2 regions of the Streptomyces sp. 11-1-2 genome follow, and region 2 is predicted to be linked to the other one. Evidence: riboswitches for the same ligand, from Rfam matches in the RefSeq annotation. Region 2 holds a riboswitch; the other holds the start of a gene.

Region 1 (9,746 bases), 4.4 Mb from region 2:
GGCCGGACCGGGGGCGCTGTCCAAATCACCAGGTCACACCCGGGTATCCGGGTCGCGGACCGCCGTGGAGCGAGGTGGGGCATCAGCGCCTCACATGGCGGAAATACGCAGGTTACGAAAGTTCCGCATAGCTCACGTACGGTTCGAAGAGGTCCACGATTTCCACCTCACGGAGGATCCTTGCGCACGCGGCCCACACCGCCCGACTGGCTGACGCACCCCCTGCGCGGGGCGCGGGCGCTGCGGGCCCCCATACCCTGGGCGGCGGTGGTCCGCGGAGCCCTCGGCGTGGGACCGGTGGTGGCCGTCGGCGTGGCGTCGGGACATTTGCCCTTCGGGATGCTTGCCGGGCTGGGGGCGATGTTCGCCCATATCAACGACCGCCCGGCCACCCGCGCCACCCGGACGGTGCGCATCGGCCTGCCCGCCCTCGCCGGGACCGTCGGCCTGCTGACCGGGGCCTGGCTGGGCACGCTGGGCCTCGGGATATGGATCGCGCTCGCACTCGCCGCGGTCGGACTGGTCTCCGGCGCGATCAGCGCCATCGGGCCGGTCAGCTCCGCCGCCGGGGTGCAACTGATGGTGCTCGCCGTGGTCGGCGCGGGCATGCCCGTCCCGGTGCCCCCGCCGGTCAAGGCGGGCCTGCTGCTCATCGGCGCCGTATGGGTGATCGCGATGGCCGCGCTGCTGCCACGCGTCATCCCCGCACGCCAGACCGCGCCCTCCGATCAACGGGAAACGGTGGCCGCCGTATACGACGCCCTGGCCGACCTGATGACGGCGGTCGGCACCGACGGCGGCCAGGCCGCCCGGCGCCGGCTGACCGCCGCCTACGACGCCGCGTACGAAGCCCTCTACGCCCACCGGCTCCCCTTCCACCGCCTCGACGAGGAGGAGCGGCGGCTGCGCGACCGGCTGGCGGTGGCCGGAGCACTCAGCGAGGGCGTGCTGACCCTCCTGTGGGAGAGCGAACCGGTACCCGACCGCATCGCGCGCACCCCAGCCCAACTGGCCCGCTCGGTGCGGACCGGACTGCCACCGGGCCGGCTGCCCGCCCCCGTACCCGACACCGCGGGCAACATGGCCATGCACCGGGCCGTGCTGCTCGCCGCCCGGGTCTTCGACGGCGAACCGGCGCCCCCCGTCGGCGCGGTCGTCCCCGGCCACCGGCAGCGGCTGCGCCGCGCGCTCGGCCCGGCGGGCCGGGAGTACGCCGCCCGGGTGGCGCTGTGCGTGGGCGTCAGCACCGTGCTCGCCCAGCAACTGCCGGGCGAGCACTGGTACTGGCTCCCCGCCACCGCCGCCTTCCTGGTCAAGCCCGACATGGGCCCGCTGGTCTCCCGGGCCCTCTCCCGAGCCCTCGGCACCGCCGTGGGCGTGGCCGTCTTCGGTGGGCTCGCCACGCTGTTCAGCCCGGATGCGGGCGCCACCCTCGATGCGGGCGCCCCCGCCATCTGGCCGGTCGTCGTCGCGGCGGTCTGCTCCGCGCTGATCCCCGTCTCCGTACGCCACTTCGCCCTGCAGACCGCCGTGCTCACACCGCTGCTGCTGTCCCTCGTCTACCTAGGCGGCGACACCGACCCCGGGTTCACCCGGCTCACCGACACGCTGCTGGCCTGCGGTGTGGTGCTGGCCGCCGGGGCGCTGCCCGGGCTCGGCGGCCCGCGCGCCCAGGTGTCGGTGCGGCTGTCGCTCGCCGTCCGCGCCACCCGCGACCACCTGGACCGGGTGCTGACCGCCGAAGCGCCGTATGCCACCCGGCTGCGGCTGCGCCGCGAGGCATACCGCGCCCTCGCCGACGCCCGCCGCGCGGTGGAGGTGGCAAGCGCCGAACACCCGCCGTTCGGCCGGGACCTGGCGGCATGGGCGCCGGTGGTCTTCGCACTGGAGGAGATCGTGGACGCGGCCACGGCCTGCGGCGTACGGCTCGATCAGGGCGCCCCGCAGCCCGAGCCCGCCCTCGCGGCCCGGCTGCGGGCCGCGCTGTCCGACCTGGCCGACGCCGTCGCCGCCCGCCGTCCCCCGACGGACCTCGTCCTGCCCGCGGGGGCGGCGGTGGGAGACTGCGCGACCCTCGCCGATGTCACCGCCGGGCTGCGCAGGGTCCGCGACCTGGCGGTGGGCTGAGGCCCCGCACCGGGGCGGCGGATGGCGCGGCGCGCTGCGGTGCCCCCGTCCTGCCCCGCGCACGCGTCACCGCCGCCACCACCACCCACACCGACGCACCGACGACTTGGTGGGCGCGGTTCCGCTCGGGGGGCGCTCACTCGCGCCGGGCCCGCGGGGCGTTCCACAGGTGGTGCATGGCGTACGAGCGCCAGGGCCGCCAGCCCTCGGAGTCCTCCAGATGCGCCCCGGCGCCGCGGGCCCCGGCCAGTACGGCGACATCCGACTCCAACAGCACATCGGGGTCGCTCAGTGCCCGCATCCGGACGTAGCCGGCCGTCCAGGGACCGATGCCACGCAGCCCCAGGAGTTCCTTCTCGGTCCGGTCGCGGTCGGCGCCGGCGTCCAGCCGCACCGTGCCGTCCGCGAGCGCGGTGGCGAGCGTGCGCAGCGTGGCGCGTCGGCTCTCCGGCATGCCGAGCTCCGCGAGCGGTGCCTCGGCCAGGTCCTCCGCGCGCGGGAAGAGATGCGTGAGCCCGCCGTCGGGCCGCGCCAGCGGTTTCCCGTACGCGGCGACCAGCGCATCGCCCAGCACGCGCCCGGCGGCCACCGAGACCTGCTGGCCGAGCACGGCGCGCACGGCGAGTTCATGGGGGTCGGCGGTGCCCGGGGAACGCAGTCCCGGCCGTGCGCCCACCAGGGGCGCGAGCGCGGCGTTGGCGCCGAGGCGCTCGGCGACCGCGTACGGATCGGCGTCCAGGTCGAACAGGCGCCGAATCCGCTGGATGGCGGTGGTCAGATCGCGCAGCTCGGTCAGGCGCAGCCGGCACTCCAGCCAGCCGTCACCGGGCCGTTCGTCGATCTCGACGATGGCGCAGGCGTGCGGCAGCCGCAGGGTGCGGCGGTAGGTCCGGACGCCTGGGGTGCCCACCATCTCCTCCAGGCCGGTGAGGGCGCGCCGGGCGAGATAGTCGAAGACCTGCGTGGTGTCGTACGGGCCGCGGTAGGCGAGCCGCAGCGGCACCCCGGCCGTCCCGCCGTTCGTCCCCAGCACCCCGCCGGTGGCCACCGCGGGCCCGGACAGGGAGGACTTCGCGGGCCGGGCGGCACGCAGCTCGGTGGGGGTGGCGGCGTATATCTCGCGGAGCGTGTCATTGAACTGCCGGACGCTGGAGAACCCGGCCGCGAACGCGATCTCCGAGGCCCGCAGGGCGGTGGTCTGCAGCAGGATCCGCGCGGTGTGGGCGCGCTGCGCGCGGGCGAGCGCGACCGGCCCGGCGCCGAGCTCGGCGGTCAGTTGCCGCTGCACCTGCCGGGCGCTGTAGCCGAGCCGCGCGGCGAGCCCGGCCACTCCCTCCCGGTCCACCACTCCGTCCCCGATCATCCGCATGGCGCGGCCGACGGCGTCCGCCCGCGCGTTCCAGTCGGCGGAGCCGGGCACGGCGTCCGGCCGGCAGCGGCGGCAGGCCCGGAACCCCGCGCCCTGCGCGGCGGCCGAGGTCGGGAAGAACCGGACGTTCTTGCGCCGGGGCGTGGTCGCGGGGCAGCTCGGCCGACAGTAGATCCCCGTCGTGGCGACACCGAAGAAGAACTCGCCGTCGAACCGTGCGTCGCGGCTGCACACCGCCTCGTACCTGCTGTCGTCGCTCATCACACCTCCACTGTGCGCCCTGGCAGGGGAAGCGCGCTGGCGGAAATCGGACATGGCGCTCCCGGCCCCGTGGACGCGGGGGAGAGGCCTGCGTGGGCCGGTGCTAGCGAGGGCCGAGGACGATGACGTTGGGCCGGTCGCGGTGGTCGTGATGGGCTTGGGCGATCCCGGCGAGGGAAGATCGGCCCAGCGCCTGGTAGGCGCCGACGAGCAGCTCATTCGCCAGCGCCTCCCTGGCGGGGTCACCGGCCGACGCCCAGTGCAGATCACGGCCCAGCGCCAGCGCTTGTGCCGGATCCCCGTGCGCGAGGCGCCGCCGGGCGTCCTCCGCGAGCCTGGCTACGCCCGCGGGGTCGTCGAGCAGGGGATACAGGGTCTGGGCGAACCGGTGGGCACCGGGCCCGCGGTGCACCGGCCGCTCCGGTGAGGTCTCACCGGTCACGAGCGCACCGGCACCATCCACGGTGGCGACCCGCGCGGGGTCGGCGGGCGCGGCCACGGCGTCGTAGGCGCGCACATACAAGGCGCCGGTCTCATCGCGGTCGCCGGTCTCCAGCCTGGTGAGCGCCTCGCGCAACAGCTCCAGCCCGTGCCGCCGAGCGGCCATTTGGTCCGCGTCCCCGTCGTCGTCGGCGAGGTCGCGCCAGTGGCGTTCGATCAGCACACGTATCGCCTCCAGCGGCGTCTGCGCGCTGGTATCGATGTCGCCGCCGTCATGGGTGTAGTAGGAGGCGACCGTGTCGCAGGTCGATCCGTCGTCGGACCACAGTCCGTAGTGCAGCCCGTCCGACCCGCCGTGCAGAAAGGTCAGGAACTCCGGCGGATCGCGGTAATAGCGTCCGTGCGCCCGCGCGTCGATCCCCGGCCGGGCTGACAGCCCGGGGTCGTCGAACAGATCGGAGATACCGACCGGCGCCACGTCCATGTCCGCGAGCACCCGCCGCTCGGCCACGCCAAGCCCCTGGAGGAAGACAAAGAACCGCAGGAAGGACTCCGGCAGTTGGAGCCCCCAACCCCGCCGGACGCGCTCCTCCACGGCCGCCCACCGCTCCCCGTCCTGCCGTACCCGCTGCTCATCACCCATGGGCCATTCCTCGCTCATCCCCCGAGTCCCCGAGTCCCGTGTGGTCCACGGAATCGAAATCGGAGGCTAGCGGACCGTCGACACGAGGGGCGACGCGGCCGGGGGCGAGCGATGCGGGCGGGGTGGCATGCGGGGGCGGACAGCGTGGCGTTCGGACATACGCTCGGCTCAACGAGTGCCCGCGCCCCGTGTCACGGCCCTGCGCCACCGCCAACTGCCCCTGGGGCAGGACGGGCGGGCGCTGCTAGAGTCGGCAAGGTGACTGCCGGGTCGGCCATGGGCCACGCACGAGTGAGGCGCCCGGCCTCGGCGTGAGCCCGAGGCGGGCCAGAGGCCCGCCCTTTCCTCCGTGTCATTCCCCCCGGCGCCCGTACGTGGCGCCTGTTCCAGCGGATTCCACGATACGGAGACACACCACAGATGCCCCACCCAACGCAGCCCCAACACGGCTCCGAGCCCCAGGCCACCGTCGTCCAGTTGAATCACACCGCCGTCTACGCCTACGACCGGCAGCTGTCCGCCGAGTTCATCGCCGCGATTCTGGGGGTGGAGGTCGGCGCCCCGTTCGGCCCGTTTCTGCCCATCGACCTCGGCAACGGCGTAACGCTCGACTACTACGAGAAGCGCGACGAGCCCATACAGCCGCAGCACTACGCGTTCCTCGTGCCCGACGAGCAGTTCGACGCCATGATCGCCCGCCTGGAAGCGGTCGGCGTCACCTACTACGCCGACCCCGGCCACACCGACCCCGGCCGGATCAACCGTCTCTTCGGCGGCCGTGGCGCGTACTTCGACGATCCCGATGGCCACAACATGGAGATCATCACCCGGCCCTATATCCGTCCCTAGCCACGGGGGGAGTCGGCCACCGGTGGCGCGCCCGAAAGGGCGCCCCGCCGGGGCTACACCCGTGCGGCGCGTGTGTCGGCCAGGACCGTCTGCTGCCGGGCAGCGTCCACGGTCTGCGCCAGCAGGACGGCGATGGTCATGGGCCCCACCCCGCCCGGCACCGGGGTGATCAGCCGTACACGCTCACCTGCGGAAACGAAGTCGACGTCGCCAATATTGCCGGGGTTGTATCCGCGTCGATCACCACAGCACCCGGCTTGATGTCCTCGCCATGGATGAGCCGGGGCCGGCCCACCGCCGCCACGACCACATCCGCTTCTCGGTGCACCGCATGCGGATCGGCGGTCCTGGAGTGGCAATACGTCACCGTCGCGTCCCGGCCCAGCAAGAGCATCCCCACGGGCTGGCCCAGGATCGGGCTACGGCCCACCACGACAGCGCGTCGGCCCGCGAGCTCGACGCGGTACTCGTCCAGGAGGCGCATGATCCCGCCAGGAGTGCACGAGACGAAACCCGGCAGCCCGAGACTCATGGCCCCGAAGCAGCTCATGGTGACGCCCCGCCTTCGCGCAACGGGCGCGCTTCATACGGACATACGTGGCCGAGGCCGGATCCTCACCCACCAACACCGTTGCCAGACAAGGGGTGATTCCCGTACGCCGCGCGATCTCCGAAGCCTGGCCCGCCGCTTCAGCCACGATGCGCCGGGCAAGGCCGGCGCCGTCCATGAGCTGGGCCGTCTGTGTCGAGGACAAGGTCGCCTCCCAGGCGTTACCGACCACTCGCCCAGGCGCACGGCATCGACCCGATCGTCAGACCGCTCCCCGGTGGTGCTCCACCTCGGCGCCAGTCACGGCCCGGACGTCACTGTATGGCATTCCGGACGACCTTTGTTGCGTGTTTTTCTGCCGTTTCCCTCGCCGCCGCACACCGAGCGTTTCCATGAGTACGAGTGAATGACACCCTTGGCCTGCGCATGATCCGGAGGCCCCTAGACTATCTCGCAATCCTCACGTTGATCGGAGCACGACATGCGTCGCCTTGCCCTTGCCCTCCTGGCATGTTCAGCACTCACACTCGCCGGGTGCGCGCAGGACTTTGACCGGGGTCCTGATGGGACAGTCTCGGACAAGGTCAAGGACGGGAAGAAGTTCTACTTGGTCGTCGATCCGGCCAAGGGCGGCGATGAGAAGAAGTTCCGGGTCAGCAAGTACGACTACCACGACTGCAACCGGGGCTCGAAGTACCCCAAGTGTGTTGATGACTAAGGGCTGTTGAGTCTGAGCCCGGGTGGACGGCCAGGGTGGCCGGGGTGGCCACCCCGGCCGACGTGTGAATCGGCACGCGCGGCCTGACCAACTTCCTGCTCTCCGGTCGTTCAGGTGAGCATCTCGGCGAAGCGCCGCGCGAAGAGGTAGGCGTCGCCGGGCCAGCGGGCGGAAAGGTATCGGCTGTCCTGGACGACGAAGGCGGGGGTGTCGTCGGTGGCCGTGCCGCGGCGCCGTAGCTCGACGGGTCCGCGTTCGAACTGGGCGGGGTCGTTCAGGGCGGCGACGACCTCGTCCTGGACGTAGGCCGGATAGGTGCGGTAGTAGCGGCCGCGGCGCCAGGCCGTGAGGTAGTAGGCGGTCCGCTCCATGTACGCGGGCAGGCAGGTGGTGCGCCGGTCGGCGAGGAGGCTGCGGCCGGTGGCCGGGTCGCTGGTGCGGGCCAGGGTGAGGACGCCGTGGCAGATGGCGCCGACCGGGCGGTCCAGCCGCCAGAATTCCGCGATCTTCTCGCGCAGGACATCGGAGCCGAGGTACTGGCGCATCCCCGGGGCGTGGCCGCCGGGCAGGATCAGCCCGTCGTACACCTCGGGCTTGAGGTCCGCCCATGCGAGGGGGCGGCGGAAGGCGGTCGCCTCGGTGAGCTGCTGGTAGAACTCCTTGGGCTCGGGCTCCGCGCCGAGTTGCCCGAAGAGCACTCCGGTGATCAGCAGCGGATCGGCGGCCGGCGGGCCGTCGCCATGTTCGGTGGCGATCACCACCTCATGGCCGAGGTCGGTCAGGAGCTTCCAGGGCACGGCCACCTCGGTGACGTCGAAGTCCCGGTCGGGCAGCGGCAAGAGAATACGCACGGGGACTGCCTACCACGAGAGCCACGGCCGACGCCCCCGCCCCGGCACATGCGCCGGGGCGGGGGCGTCGGCGGAGCCGCGGGTTACTTCCAGATGGAGTCGACCCATTCGGGGTGGTCGATGAACGGGTTCCGGTTGTGCTGGAAGCTGTCGTAGATGACCTGGTTGCGGTTCTTCTCGAAGGCGTCGGGCGGGTCCTCGGCGCTCCACTCCTTCAGTACGGACAGGCGGCCGATATGGGGCGCGGAGCCGTTGTCGACGTTGTCGTTGGGCTCGAGGTCGGCGAAGCCGTCGTCTCCGTCGTAGCGGACGGCCATGTAGAGGATCATCCGGGCGACATCGCCCTTGACCTGGTCACGGGGTTCGAAGGAGTCGTCGTCGGTGCGGTTGCCGGGGGCGTCGGGCACGTCCTGGCCGCCGTTGTCGAAGTCCTTGTTGCCGCGGATGCTGTTCACCGTGACGTTTTCGGGGCGCAGGTGGTGCAGGTCGGTGCCGGGCCCGGTGGCCGTGCCGAAGTCGCCGTGCGACTTCGCCCAGACGTGCTCGCGGTTCCAGTCGTCTGGGTTGCCGCCGTTCGCGTCCTTGGCCTGGGAGCGGCCGCTGTAGAGGAGTATGACGTTCGACGGGTTGTCCGGGTCCTCGTCCGTGGACTGCAGCGCGTCCCAGACCTCGTCGTAGGACACCTTGGTCTGGTCGCTGATGATCGTGTGCAGCGCGGCCTTCAGCTCCGGGCCGTTCTTGCCCATCGCGTCCTGGTAGTAGTCGTCCAGCGCCTGCACGGCCGTGGGCCGGTTGGTGTCGGTCGCGGCCGGTGTGTCGGCGGCGGCGACCGAAGGGGCGGCGATACCGGCCACGGCCACTACGGCCAGCAGAGGGAGGCGCCGTGATCGGCGCGGGCGATGAGTGGACATGATGTGGGGGGTGTCCTCTCTTAGATGTACCCGGACCGCCAACCGGCGCCGCGAGTACGGATGTTCAAGGCACAAGCTCTGGGAGATTCCCATGCGCGAAGCCCGAACACGTGTACATAGTGTGCCCGTTCGGCGCGGATCTGATGAACGCCCCGTGGTCAAGGGAAGGGCCGGCCGCCGTCGACCGCGGCTCGTCCGAGGACTCGCGTGAGGAGTGGGAGTGGGCGGCTTGGCCCGCCATCGGCACGGACGGCAGACCGCCGATGACCAGGTCTCCGCCGTGCCGGATGCGGAGTGCTGGCAGTATCGACGTATGGCTGAACAGATCATCGCCGCGTGTGACGGGGCATCGAAGGGAAACCCCGGGCCCGCGGCCTGGGCATGGGTTATCGCGGGCACCGACGGTGCGCTGGAGCGCTGGGAGGCCGGGCCGCTTGGCACCGCGACCAACAACGTGGCCGAACTCACCGCACTGCAGAGGCTGTTGGAGTTCACCGACGCGGCCGTGCCGCTGGAGGTGCGCATGGACTCGCAGTACGCGATGAAGGCGGTCACCACATGGCTGCCCGGGTGGCGGAAGAAGGGGTGGAAGACCGCCTCGGGATCCCCGGTGGCCAACCGCGAGCTCGTGATGCGTATCGACGAGCTTCTGGGTGGCCGCAAGGTGGAATTCGTCTATGTTCCGGCGCACCAGGTCGACGGGGACCCGTTCAACGCGGCAGCCGACCAGGCGGCCAGCCACACCGCCCGCACCCAGGAGCCCGCGGGCACCTCGCTCGGGTCCGCCCTGCCACCGCCCGAGGCCCAGACGGCGACACGCTCAGCGGGCCGCGGTGGCACGGCGCGACCGCGCACGACGGCGGCACAGCGGGGGACAGGCACCCGCTCCAAGGCGTCCATCAAGGCGAAGTTCCCCGGCCGGTGCCGCTGCGGCACGCCCTACGCCAAGGGTGAGACGATCATGAAGAACGCCGACGGCTGGGGCCATCCGGCCTGCGCCACCTGAGCCACGGGGCATCCGCGGCA
Region 2 (9,746 bases):
AGGCGCGGGACGAGACCGATCACCCGGCGGCGGTCCGCGTCGCCCAGACCAACTACACCGGCGCCGTCTCCGCGGCCCTGATCTGCGCCAACGCCATGCGCCGCCAGGGCCACGGCTCGCTGGTGGTGCTCTCCTCGGCCGCCGCCGGACGGGTCCGCCGCACCGACTTCATCCACGCCTCCGCCAAGGCCGGTCTCGACGCGTTCGCGCAGGGGCTGGGCGAGGCGCTGCGCGGCACGGGCGTCCATGTGATGGTCGTCCGCCCCGGCTTCGTCCGTACGAAGCTCACGGCCGGGCTGCGGCCCGCGCCGCTGGCCACCACGCCCCAGGCGGTCGCCGAGGCCATCGAGGAGGGGCTGCGGCGGCGCGCCGCGATCATCTGGGCACCGGGCGCGCTGCGGCTGACGATGGCGGCACGCCGCCTGCTGCCCCGGTCCGTCTCCCGCCTGAGCGGGCCCCGGTAGGGGCGCGGGGAACTGCGCGACCAGCCACGACGGACCCGCAGATGACCAACGCCACCGGAACCCCAGCGGCGCGCCTAGCGGGGCGCCGCCGGACGCGAGAGACCGGCCTGACGGGGCACCACGGGCGAGCCACCGCCCGGCTGTTCATCCGCCCCGAAGGGATATTCGCGGTCCAGCCGCCAGACCCCGTCCGCCCCCTGCTCGTACAGCGCGAAGCCGGTGATCGTCCAGGCGGCCTCGTACTCCTTGAGCTCGACGAACGCCCGGTCCATCGCCCCCTCGTCGATGCCGTGGGCGATCGTGACATGCGGGTGGTACGGGAACTGCAGCTCCCGCGCGCACGGCCCGGACTCCACCCGGATCCGCTCCTGCAGCACCGCGCACTCCTCCGCGCCCTCGACGATCCTGACGAAGACGACCGGCGAGAGCGGCCGGAAGGTGCCGGTGCCCTCCAGCCGCATCGGGAACGGCCGCCCCTCGGCCGCGACCCGCGCCAGATGGTCCTCCACGGCGGGCAGTGCCGAGGCGTCGACCTCGGTCGGTGGCAAGAGGGTGACGTGAGTGGGGATGCCATGGGCGGCCGGGTCCCCGAAGCCCGCGCGCCGCTCCTGGAGGAAGCTGCCGTACGGCTCCGGGACCGCGATCGAAACGCCGAGCGTTACGGTCCCCACTGCGTTCTCCCTCCTGGCCCTCCCGGGCTGCTGAGTTGTGGCCGCTGCACCCGTGTCAGTGTGGCGGCTGCGCCGCCTTCGCGGCTAGATTCCTCGGTTCTTCCACACACCCATCCACAGGCCCCCTGGTCAGGGGGCCGGACCGGTGCGTTCCGCTGTCCGCGCGGGTCCGTATCCCATACGTGCGCGGGGCGCGCCGTGCTCACCGGGTGGTGCGAACGACGCTCGACGCGCCGCTCAGCGCGCGGGGGGCAGGAAGCCCACCTTGTCGTAGGCGGCGGCCAGCGTCTCGGCGGCGACGGCTCGGGCCTTCTCGGCTCCCTTGGCCAGGATTCCGTCCAACGTCGCGGGGTCGGCGAGGTATTCCTGGGTCCGCTCGCGGAACGGCGTGACCCACTCGACCAGCACCTCGGAGAGCTCGGTCTTGAGCGCGCCGTAGCCCTTGCCCTCGTAACGGCTCTCCAACTCCGGGATGGCGGTGCCGGTCAGGGTGGAGTAGATGGTCAGCAGATTGCTGACGCCCGGCTTCTTCTCCTCGTCGTAGCGGATCTCCGTCTCGAGGTCGGTCACCGCGCTCTTGATCTTCTTCGCCGAGACCTTGGGCTCATCGAGGAGGCTGACGATCCCCTTCGGCGTGGACGCCGACTTGCTCATCTTGATCGTCGGGTCCTGGAGGTCGTAGATCTTCCCCGTCTCCTTGACGATGTACGCCTCGGGGACGGTGAAGGTCTCGCCGAAGCGGCCGTTGAAGCGGTCGGCCAGATCCCGGGTGAGCTCGATGTGCTGGCGCTGGTCCTCGCCGACCGGCACGTGGTTGGCCTGGTAGAGCAGGATGTCCGCGACCTGCAGGATCGGATAGGTGAAGAGGCCGACGGTGGCCCGGTCGGCGCCGTGCCTGGCCGACTTGTCCTTGAACTGCGTCATCCGGGACGCCTCGCCGAAGCCGGTGAGACAGTTCATCACCCACCCGAGCTGGGCGTGCTCGGGCACATGGCTCTGGATGAAGAGCGTGCAGCGGTCCGGGTCCAGGCCGGAGGCGAGCAGCTGGGCGGCGGCGAGCCGGCTGTTGGCGCGCAGCTCCGCCGGATCCTGCGGCACGGTGATCGCGTGCAGGTCGACCACGGTGTAGAACGCGTCGTGGGTCTCCTGCAGCGCGACGTACTGCCGGATCGCACCGAGGTAGTTGCCGAGGTGGAAGGAACCTGCGGTGGGCTGGATACCGGAGAGCGCACGGGGACGATCGAGGACCATGGCACCCATTCTCTCAGGTGTGGAACCAGACTCCGTCCGCCGGTGTATGAAAGGTGTGAGGACTCGTGAAGCACAGATCATCGCGCGGGTGCTGGCCGGCGACACCGAGGCATATGCCGAGCTGGTGCGGGCCCATGCGCCGATCGCGCACCGCACCGCCCGGCTGCTCGGGGCGGGCGCGGATGCCGAGGATGTGGTGCAGGACGCCTTTGTGAAGGCGTATCTCGCGCTGGGGCGGTTCGAGAGCGAGGCGGCGTTCCGGCCCTGGCTGCTGCGGATCGTCGCCCATGAGACGAGTAACGCGGTGCGTTCGGCGCGCCGGAGGCGGACGGCGGCGGACCGGGAGGGAGCGCTGCTGGCCGGGGCCGAGCCGGTGATACCGGAGTCCGCCGATCCGGCGGCCGTGGCACTGGCGGGCGAGCGGCGGGAGCGGCTGCTGGCCGCGCTGGAGGAGCTGAGCGAGCCGCAGCGGCGGGTGGTGATCTACCGCTATCTGCTGGATCTGGACGAGGGGGAGACCGCGGAGGCGCTGGGCTGGCCGCGCGGCACGGTGAAATCACGGCTGAGCCGCGCCCTGAGACGGCTGGAGCGGCTGCTGGGGCCGTCGGAGACCGCCGATGAGACGCGGTGGATGGCCAATGGGACGCGCTGGACGGCCGATGTGAGGCAGTGGACGGCCGAGGAAACTCAACGGACGGCCGATGGGACCGAGTGGGGAGGCGAAGGAGATGGCCGAGGAAGGGCTGCCCGGAGAGCTGCGGGCGCTCGGGCGGGCGTTGGAGATACCGCCGTCCGGCGGACCGTCGCGGCACGGCGTGTCCCGGGCGGGCGGCGTGCCCCCGGAGGCAGGCGTGCCCCCGGAGGGAGCCAAGTCCTTGGAGGGAGCCAAGTCCTTGGAGGGCGGCGCGCCGCCGGAGGGCGGGGAGACGCTGGTCGAGCGGGTGCTCGCCCGGATCGTGGGCCTGCCGGTGCCGGTGGCCGACGACCGGATCCGGGAGGAGCAGTGGTGGCGGCCCCTGCCCGGCCTGGAGGCCGGGCAGGGGCCCGCGGGCGGCGTCAGCCGGTCGGCAGACCGGGAGCCGGGTAGCCCGCCATCAGCTCGGACACCTCGGCCCTGATCTTGATGAGGCCGCCCTGGTCACCGCTCTTCGCGGCGGTCACCCCGCGGTCGATCCAGTCGGCCACGGCGGGCATGTGCTCGGTGGACAGACCGCGCGAGGTGAGGGAGGGGGTGCCGATCCGGATGCCGGAGGGGTCGAAGGGCTTGCGCGGGTCGTAGGGGACGGTGTTGTAGTTCACCACGATCCCGGCCTGGTCCAGGGCCTTGGCCGCGACCTTGCCCGGCACCTCCTTGGGCGTCAGGTCCATCAGGATCAGATGGTTGTCGGTGCCACCGGAGACCAGATCGAAGCCGCGGGCGAGCAGCTCCTCGGCGAGCGCCTTGGCGTTGGCGACCACGGCATGGGCGTAGTCACGGAAGGCGGGCTGGGCGGCCTCGTGCAGGGCCACCGCGATGGCGGCGGTGGTCTGGTTGTGCGGACCGCCCTGCAGCCCGGGGAAAACGGCCTTGTCGATGGCCTTGGCATGGGTCCCGCGCGCCATCAGCATCGCGCCGCGCGGACCCCGGAGCGTCTTATGAGTGGTGGTGGAGATGACATCGGCATACGGAACGGGCGAGGGGTGGGCGCCGCCCGCGATCAGACCGGCGATATGCGCGATATCGGCGACGAGCACCGCGTCCACCTCGCGGGCGATCTCCGCGAAGGCGGCGAAGTCGATCGTGCGGGGCACCGCCGTGCCACCGCAGAAGATCAGCTTGGGCCGCTCCTCGAGGGCCAGCTCGCGCACCTGGTCGAAGTCGATCGCGCCGGTGTCCTGGCGCACCCCGTACCGGACGCCGCGGAACCAGGTGCCGGTGGCGGAGACGCCCCAGCCGTGGGTGAGATGACCGCCCATGGGCAGTGACATGCCCATCACGGTGTCACCGGGCTGGGCGAAGGCCAGATAGACCGCGAGGTTGGCGGGCGAGCCGGAGTAGGGCTGCACATTGGCGTGCTCGGTGCCGAAGACGGCCTTGGCCCGGTTGATCGCCAGGGTCTCCACCTGGTCGATGATCTGCTGGCCCTCGTAGTAGCGGCGGCCGGCGTAGCCCTCGCTGTACTTGTTCTGCAGCACCGTCCCGGAGGCTTCCAGGACGGCGGCGGAGACATAGTTCTCGCTCGGAATCAGGCGCAGGGTTTCGGACTGCAGCAGCTCCTCGGAGCCGACGAGGGAGGCGAGTTCAGGGTCGGCGGCCGACAGGGCGGGATGGGAAAGGGGCAGGCTCATCGAGTCCTCCGGGGCGATCGGTGACGGTCCGGTCGTGTCCCGGGGTGCCCAGGCGGGCGGCACCTCGTGGCGCTAAGGCCGCGCATCGCTTCCTCGTGGTCGGTTCCACGCTCGGCTCGCCAGTCACGGTGCGCACCCCCACTCTAGCTAGTGAGACAAGGAGGACAAGATGGGATCGGGAGGCTCCGCGGAGCGGGCCATCGCCGCCGCCGAGGCCCATGGCGCGCACAACTACCATCCGCTGCCGGTCGTCGTCGCGTCCGCCGAAGGCGCCTGGATGACCGATGTCGAGGGCCGCCGGTATCTCGATCTGCTCGCCGGATACTCGGCGCTCAACTTCGGGCATCGCAACCGCCGGCTGATCGAGGCCGCCAAGGCGCAGCTGGACCGGGTCACCCTCACCTCCCGCGCGTTCCACCACGACCGCTTCGGCGCCTTCTGCTCCGAGCTGGCCGAGCTGTGCGGCATGGAGATGGTGCTGCCCATGAACACGGGGGCGGAGGCGATGGAGACGGCCATCAAGACCGCCCGTAAATGGGGCTACCGGATCAAGGGCGTACCGGACGGCCGGGCCAGGATCATCGCCGCCAGGGACAACTTCCACGGCCGGACGATCACCCTCATCAGCTGCTCCACCGATCCGGAGGCCCGTGCCGACCACGGTCCCTTCACCCCCGGGTTCTCGATCGTGCCGTACGGGGATCTGGCGGCGATGGAGGCGGCGCTCGACGCCGCGCCCGAGGAGACGGTCGCCGTGCTGCTGGAGCCGATCCAGGGCGAGGCCGGAGTGGTGGTGCCGCCGCCCGGCTATCTGGCCGGGGTCCGGGAGCTGACCCGGGAGCGGAATGTGCTGTTCATCGCCGATGAGATCCAGTCGGGCCTCGGACGCACCGGCACCACCTTCGCCTGTGAGCACGAGGGGGTGGTCCCCGATGTCTATGTGCTGGGCAAGGCGCTGGGCGGCGGGGTGGTACCGGTGTCGGCGGTGGTGTCCTCCGGCGAGGTGCTCGGGGTGCACCGCCCCGGGGAGCACGGCTCCACCTTCGGCGGCAGCCCGCTCGCCTGCGCGATCGCCCTGGAGGTCATCGCCATGGTGCGGACCGGGGAGTTCCAGCGGCGCTCGGCCACGCTGGGCGAGCTGCTCCACCGGGAGCTGGGGCTGCTCGTGGGAAGGGGAGTTGAGCAGGTGCGTGGCCGGGGGCTGTGGGCAGGGGTGGACATCCATCCGTCACGGGGCACCGGGCGGCAGATCTCCGAGCGGCTCATGGACCGCAGAGTGCTGGTCAAGGACACCCATGGCGCCACCATCCGCATCGCCCCGCCCCTGGTGATCAGCGAGGAGGATCTGGAGTGGGCGCTGGACCAGCTCAGGGCGGTGCTGGCCGAATGACCCGGTACGGCTCGGTGGCCCTGTCCTGCTTGGAGAATCAGTTTGGTTCAGAGGATCACATGGGGGATGAAGCGCGCGTACTCATCTGTCACCAGCCCCGCCGACTCGCGGATGCCGAGCCCCGCCGCCTCGCCCTCGACGACCCAGGTGCCGAGTACCACCCGGTTGCCGTCGAAGTCGGGCAGCGGCGCCAGTTCCTGGTAGCAGCACGGCTCATCGCGGAGGACGGGCTCCTCGCCCGGCGGGTGCACGGTGACCCCGGCGCCCTCGCGGCCGAGCAGCGGCTTGGCCACATAGCCGTTGGCGCCGGACAGTTCACGGGGGCCGTCGAGGTAGGCGGGCAGCAGGTTGGGGTGGTCCGGGAAAAGCTCCCACAACACGGCCAGCAGCGCCTTGTTGGACAGCAGCATCTTCCAGGCCGGTTCGATCCACAGCGTGGATCCGGTGCCGCCCCCGTTGTCGAGGGTGTCCAGCACCTGCGGGCCGAACCGGTCGGTGACCAGCCACTCCCAGGGATAGAGCTTGAAGCAGCTCCGGATGAAGCGGAACCGCTTGTCGACGAAGCGGCCCGACAGCCGTTCCCAGCCGATGTCCTCCATGGAGATCGCCTCGGTGCTCAGCCCGGCCTGGTCGGCCGTCTCGCGGAGGTAGGCCACCGTCATCAGGTCCTCGCCCAGCTCGTCCCCGGCCGAATGGGCGAAGTACAGGGGCGTCCCCGGCGGCAGCAGCGCGGCCTGGCTCCGCCAGGCGTCGACCAGCCGCTCATGGAGGGAGTTCCACTGGTCGGCGCCCGGGAAGCGGTCCTCCATCCAGAACCACTGGGCGCTCGCCGCCTCCACCAGCGAGGTGGGCGTGTCCGCGTTGTATTCCAGCAGCTTCGCCGGGCCCGATTCACCGTCGTAGCGCAAATCGAACCGGCCGTAGAGGCTGGGCTGTTCGGCCCGGCGGTGCCAGGACTCGGCGATCAGCCCGGCCAACCGCGGATCGTCGATGCCGAGGTCGGCGAAGCTGCCGGTCTCGACGATATGGGCGGCCGCGGCCAGCGACATCCGGTGCAGCTCCTCGACGACCTCCTCCAGCGCCTCGACCTCGGGCAGCGAGAAGGCGTAGTAGGCGCTCTCGTCCCAGTAGGGGCGCAGCGAGCCGTCCGGGTAGCGGGTCAGCGGATAGATGACCCCCTGCTCCTCCACCGTGGACTGCCAGTCGGGGCGGGGGTCGATGGTGTGGCGCTTCATCGTGGGGCGGCCCGCTCAGCCGCCGCCGGAGCCCGAGCAGCCGAAGCCGCCCCGGTCGGCCGCCTTGCTCTTGTCGAACGTGCCGTAGTCCGCCCAGCGGCCGCTGACCTCGGAGTCGTAGTACCACTCGCCGTCGGCGCTCTTCGTGCCCCGGCTCTTCTTCCCCTTGCCGCCCGTGGTGGACGAAGAGCCCTTGCAGGCGCCGGAGTCGACGACCCGGTACCCATTCACCGCGTCATAGCTGTTCCGGTCCACACAGCGCTTGTCCGGTTCCGAACCACAGGAGGTGAGCGTCGCCGCCAGCGCGCCCATACCGCCCAGGATCACCGTGCTCGACCGCAGTCGCCGCGTCGTCTTTCGTTCCATCCCCGTCTCCCCCGTTCCTCTCCCCCGAGGCCATCGTCTCTCCCGAGGGCGTGGTCTCCCCGGTCTCCCGAGGCCGCAACCGCCCACCCTAGGGGGAGCTGCCGCGCCCATGGACGCCGGGGCTCGGCCGAAGAATGTGGGTTCAGGCCGCTGAAACGCATGGCTTCAGGGCAGCACCCGGCACAGCGCCTCCAGTGCGCCCGTGAAGGCGTGGTCGGGCGCGGTGCCATAGGCGAACACCAGCGCGTCCGGCTGCCCGCCCGGCCCCGGTCCGGGCTCGCCCGGCTCCTGTTGCCGCTCCTGCCCCTGTTCGTCGCGGTAGCGGTAGCGGGACAGGCCCTCCAGCGCCAGGCCCTGCCAGGCCGCGCCCCGCACCACGGACTGCTCCGTGCCCGGCGGCAGTTGGAGCACCGCGTGCAGCCCGGCCGCGATGCCCGTGACCCGCACCCGCGGGGCGCGTTCGGCGAGCGCCGCCACCAACTGGTCGCGGCGGCGCCGGTAGCGCATCCGCATACCGCGCACATGGCGGTCGTACGCCCCGGAGTCGATGAACTCCGCGAGCGTCAACTGGTCCAGCCTGCCCGACTCCCACTCCCCCGTCCTCTTGAGCGCCAGGAGGTCGTCCATCAGATGGTCCGGCACCACCATCCACGCCAGCCGCAGCGCGGGCGCCAGGCTCTTGCTCGCGGTGCCCAGATAGACCACATGCTCGGGGTCGAGCCCCTGCAGCGCCCCGACCGGCTGACGGTCGTAGCGGAACTCCCCGTCGTAGTCGTCCTCCAGCACCAGTCCGCCCACGCGCGAGGCCCAGTCGACCACGGCGGCGCGCCGGTCGGGGTCCAGCGGAACTCCGATGGGGAATTGATGCGCCGGGGTGAGCAGAACGGTCCGCAGCCCGGCCGACCGGTCCAGCTCCGCCGTCCGCGCCCCCTGTTGATCGACCGGCAGCGGTACGGTGCGCAGCCCGGCCCCGCGCATCACATTCCAGTGGACGTCGAGCCCGTAGGACTCCACGGCCACCTCACGGTGTCCCGCCTTCTCCCGCACCCGACTGAGCAGGGCCAGCCCCTGGACGAACCCCGCGCAGACCACGATCCGTTCCGGCGCGGCCCGCACCCCGCGGGCACGCGCCAGATAGTCGGCCAGGATCCGCCGCAGCTCGGGCCGTCCGGCGGGGTGACCGTAGCCGAAGGCGTCGTTCGGCGCGGCGATCAGGGCGCGCCGGGCCGCGGAGAGCCAGGCGGTCCTGGGGAAGGCCGAGACATCGGGTTCGCCGGGCCGCAGATCGTAGGTGGGCCGGGTGGCGGCCACGGCGGCGGGCGGGAGTGTGCGCGGCGGGGCGGGCTCGGGCGGCACGACGCGTTCGGCGACCCGGGTGCCCGAGCCCTGCCGGGCGGTCAGCCAGCCCTCGGCGACCAGCTCCCCATAGGCGTCGGCGACGGTGTTCCGGGCGATGCCGAGGTCAGTGGCGAGCGAGCGGGAGGAGGGCAGCCGGGCGCCCGGGGCGAGCCGCCCGGTGCGGACGGCGTCGCGCAGGGCGCGGATGAGCGCGACTCGCACCCCGGTCCCGCCACCGGGCGGCAGATCCAGATGAAGATCCGCCCCCGGCCCGGCCGCGCTGTCCGTCCGCTGTCCGGGTTCGTCCCCCGGAGTGGCCCATGAATCCGCCATGGAAATGGACCATACCCCTGGGCCGCCCGGCCTCTAGCGTGGAGGCATGACGACCGGAACTTCTCATGCACACGGCCCACGGATGCAATTCGCCAAAGCCGCCCCCGAGGTCTACAAGGCCATGATCAGCCTGGACGCGGCCGCCCGGAAGGGCGTGGACCCGGCGCTGGCCGAGCTGGTCAAGACGCGTGCCTCGCAGCTCAACCACTGCGCCTTCTGCATCGACATGCACACCAAGGACGCCCGCGCGGCGGGCGAGTCCGAGGAGCGCCTCTACCTCCTCAACGCCTGGGAGGAGGCCGGCTCCCTCTACACCGAGAAGGAGCAGGCCGCCCTCGCCCTGACCGAGGCCGTCACCGTCCTGACCGAC

The links. Region 2 has a riboswitch for ZMP and ZTP ahead of glyA (serine hydroxymethyltransferase). Riboswitches for the same ligand answer to the same signal wherever they lie in the genome.
Region 1: another riboswitch for ZMP and ZTP. It lies ahead of CGL27_RS03330 (bifunctional 5,10-methylenetetrahydrofolate dehydrogenase/5,10-methenyltetrahydrofolate cyclohydrolase); the one in region 2 lies ahead of glyA (serine hydroxymethyltransferase).

Annotation. Positions count from the first base shown of each region.
Region 1 covers NZ_CP022545.1:699,908-709,653, reverse strand. The annotation lists gene CGL27_RS03350 (FUSC family protein) at 181-2,127, shown strand; gene CGL27_RS03345 (DNA-3-methyladenine glycosylase 2 family protein) at 2,264-3,757, opposite strand; gene CGL27_RS03340 (ADP-ribosylation family protein) at 3,861-4,841, opposite strand; gene CGL27_RS03335 (VOC family protein) at 5,262-5,690, shown strand; partial or broken gene CGL27_RS03330 (bifunctional 5,10-methylenetetrahydrofolate dehydrogenase/5,10-methenyltetrahydrofolate cyclohydrolase) at 5,744-6,418, opposite strand; ZMP/ZTP riboswitch at 6,468-6,554, opposite strand; gene CGL27_RS03320 (type 1 glutamine amidotransferase domain-containing protein) at 7,069-7,809, opposite strand; gene CGL27_RS03315 (endonuclease) at 7,893-8,720, opposite strand; gene CGL27_RS03310 (ribonuclease H) at 9,034-9,726, shown strand.
Region 2 covers NZ_CP022545.1:5,145,242-5,154,987, forward strand. The annotation lists gene CGL27_RS21500 (SDR family NAD(P)-dependent oxidoreductase) at 1-464, shown strand, start outside; gene CGL27_RS21505 (2'-5' RNA ligase family protein) at 539-1,135, opposite strand; gene trpS (tryptophan--tRNA ligase) at 1,373-2,386, opposite strand; partial or broken gene CGL27_RS52160 (RNA polymerase sigma factor) at 2,433-2,984, shown strand; gene glyA (serine hydroxymethyltransferase) at 3,443-4,714, opposite strand; ZMP/ZTP riboswitch at 4,754-4,851, opposite strand; gene rocD (ornithine--oxo-acid transaminase) at 4,884-6,104, shown strand; gene CGL27_RS21530 (glutathionylspermidine synthase family protein) at 6,152-7,339, opposite strand; gene CGL27_RS21535 (hypothetical protein) at 7,355-7,705, opposite strand; gene CGL27_RS21540 (PLP-dependent aminotransferase family protein) at 7,871-9,376, opposite strand; gene CGL27_RS21545 (carboxymuconolactone decarboxylase family protein) at 9,459-9,746, shown strand, end outside.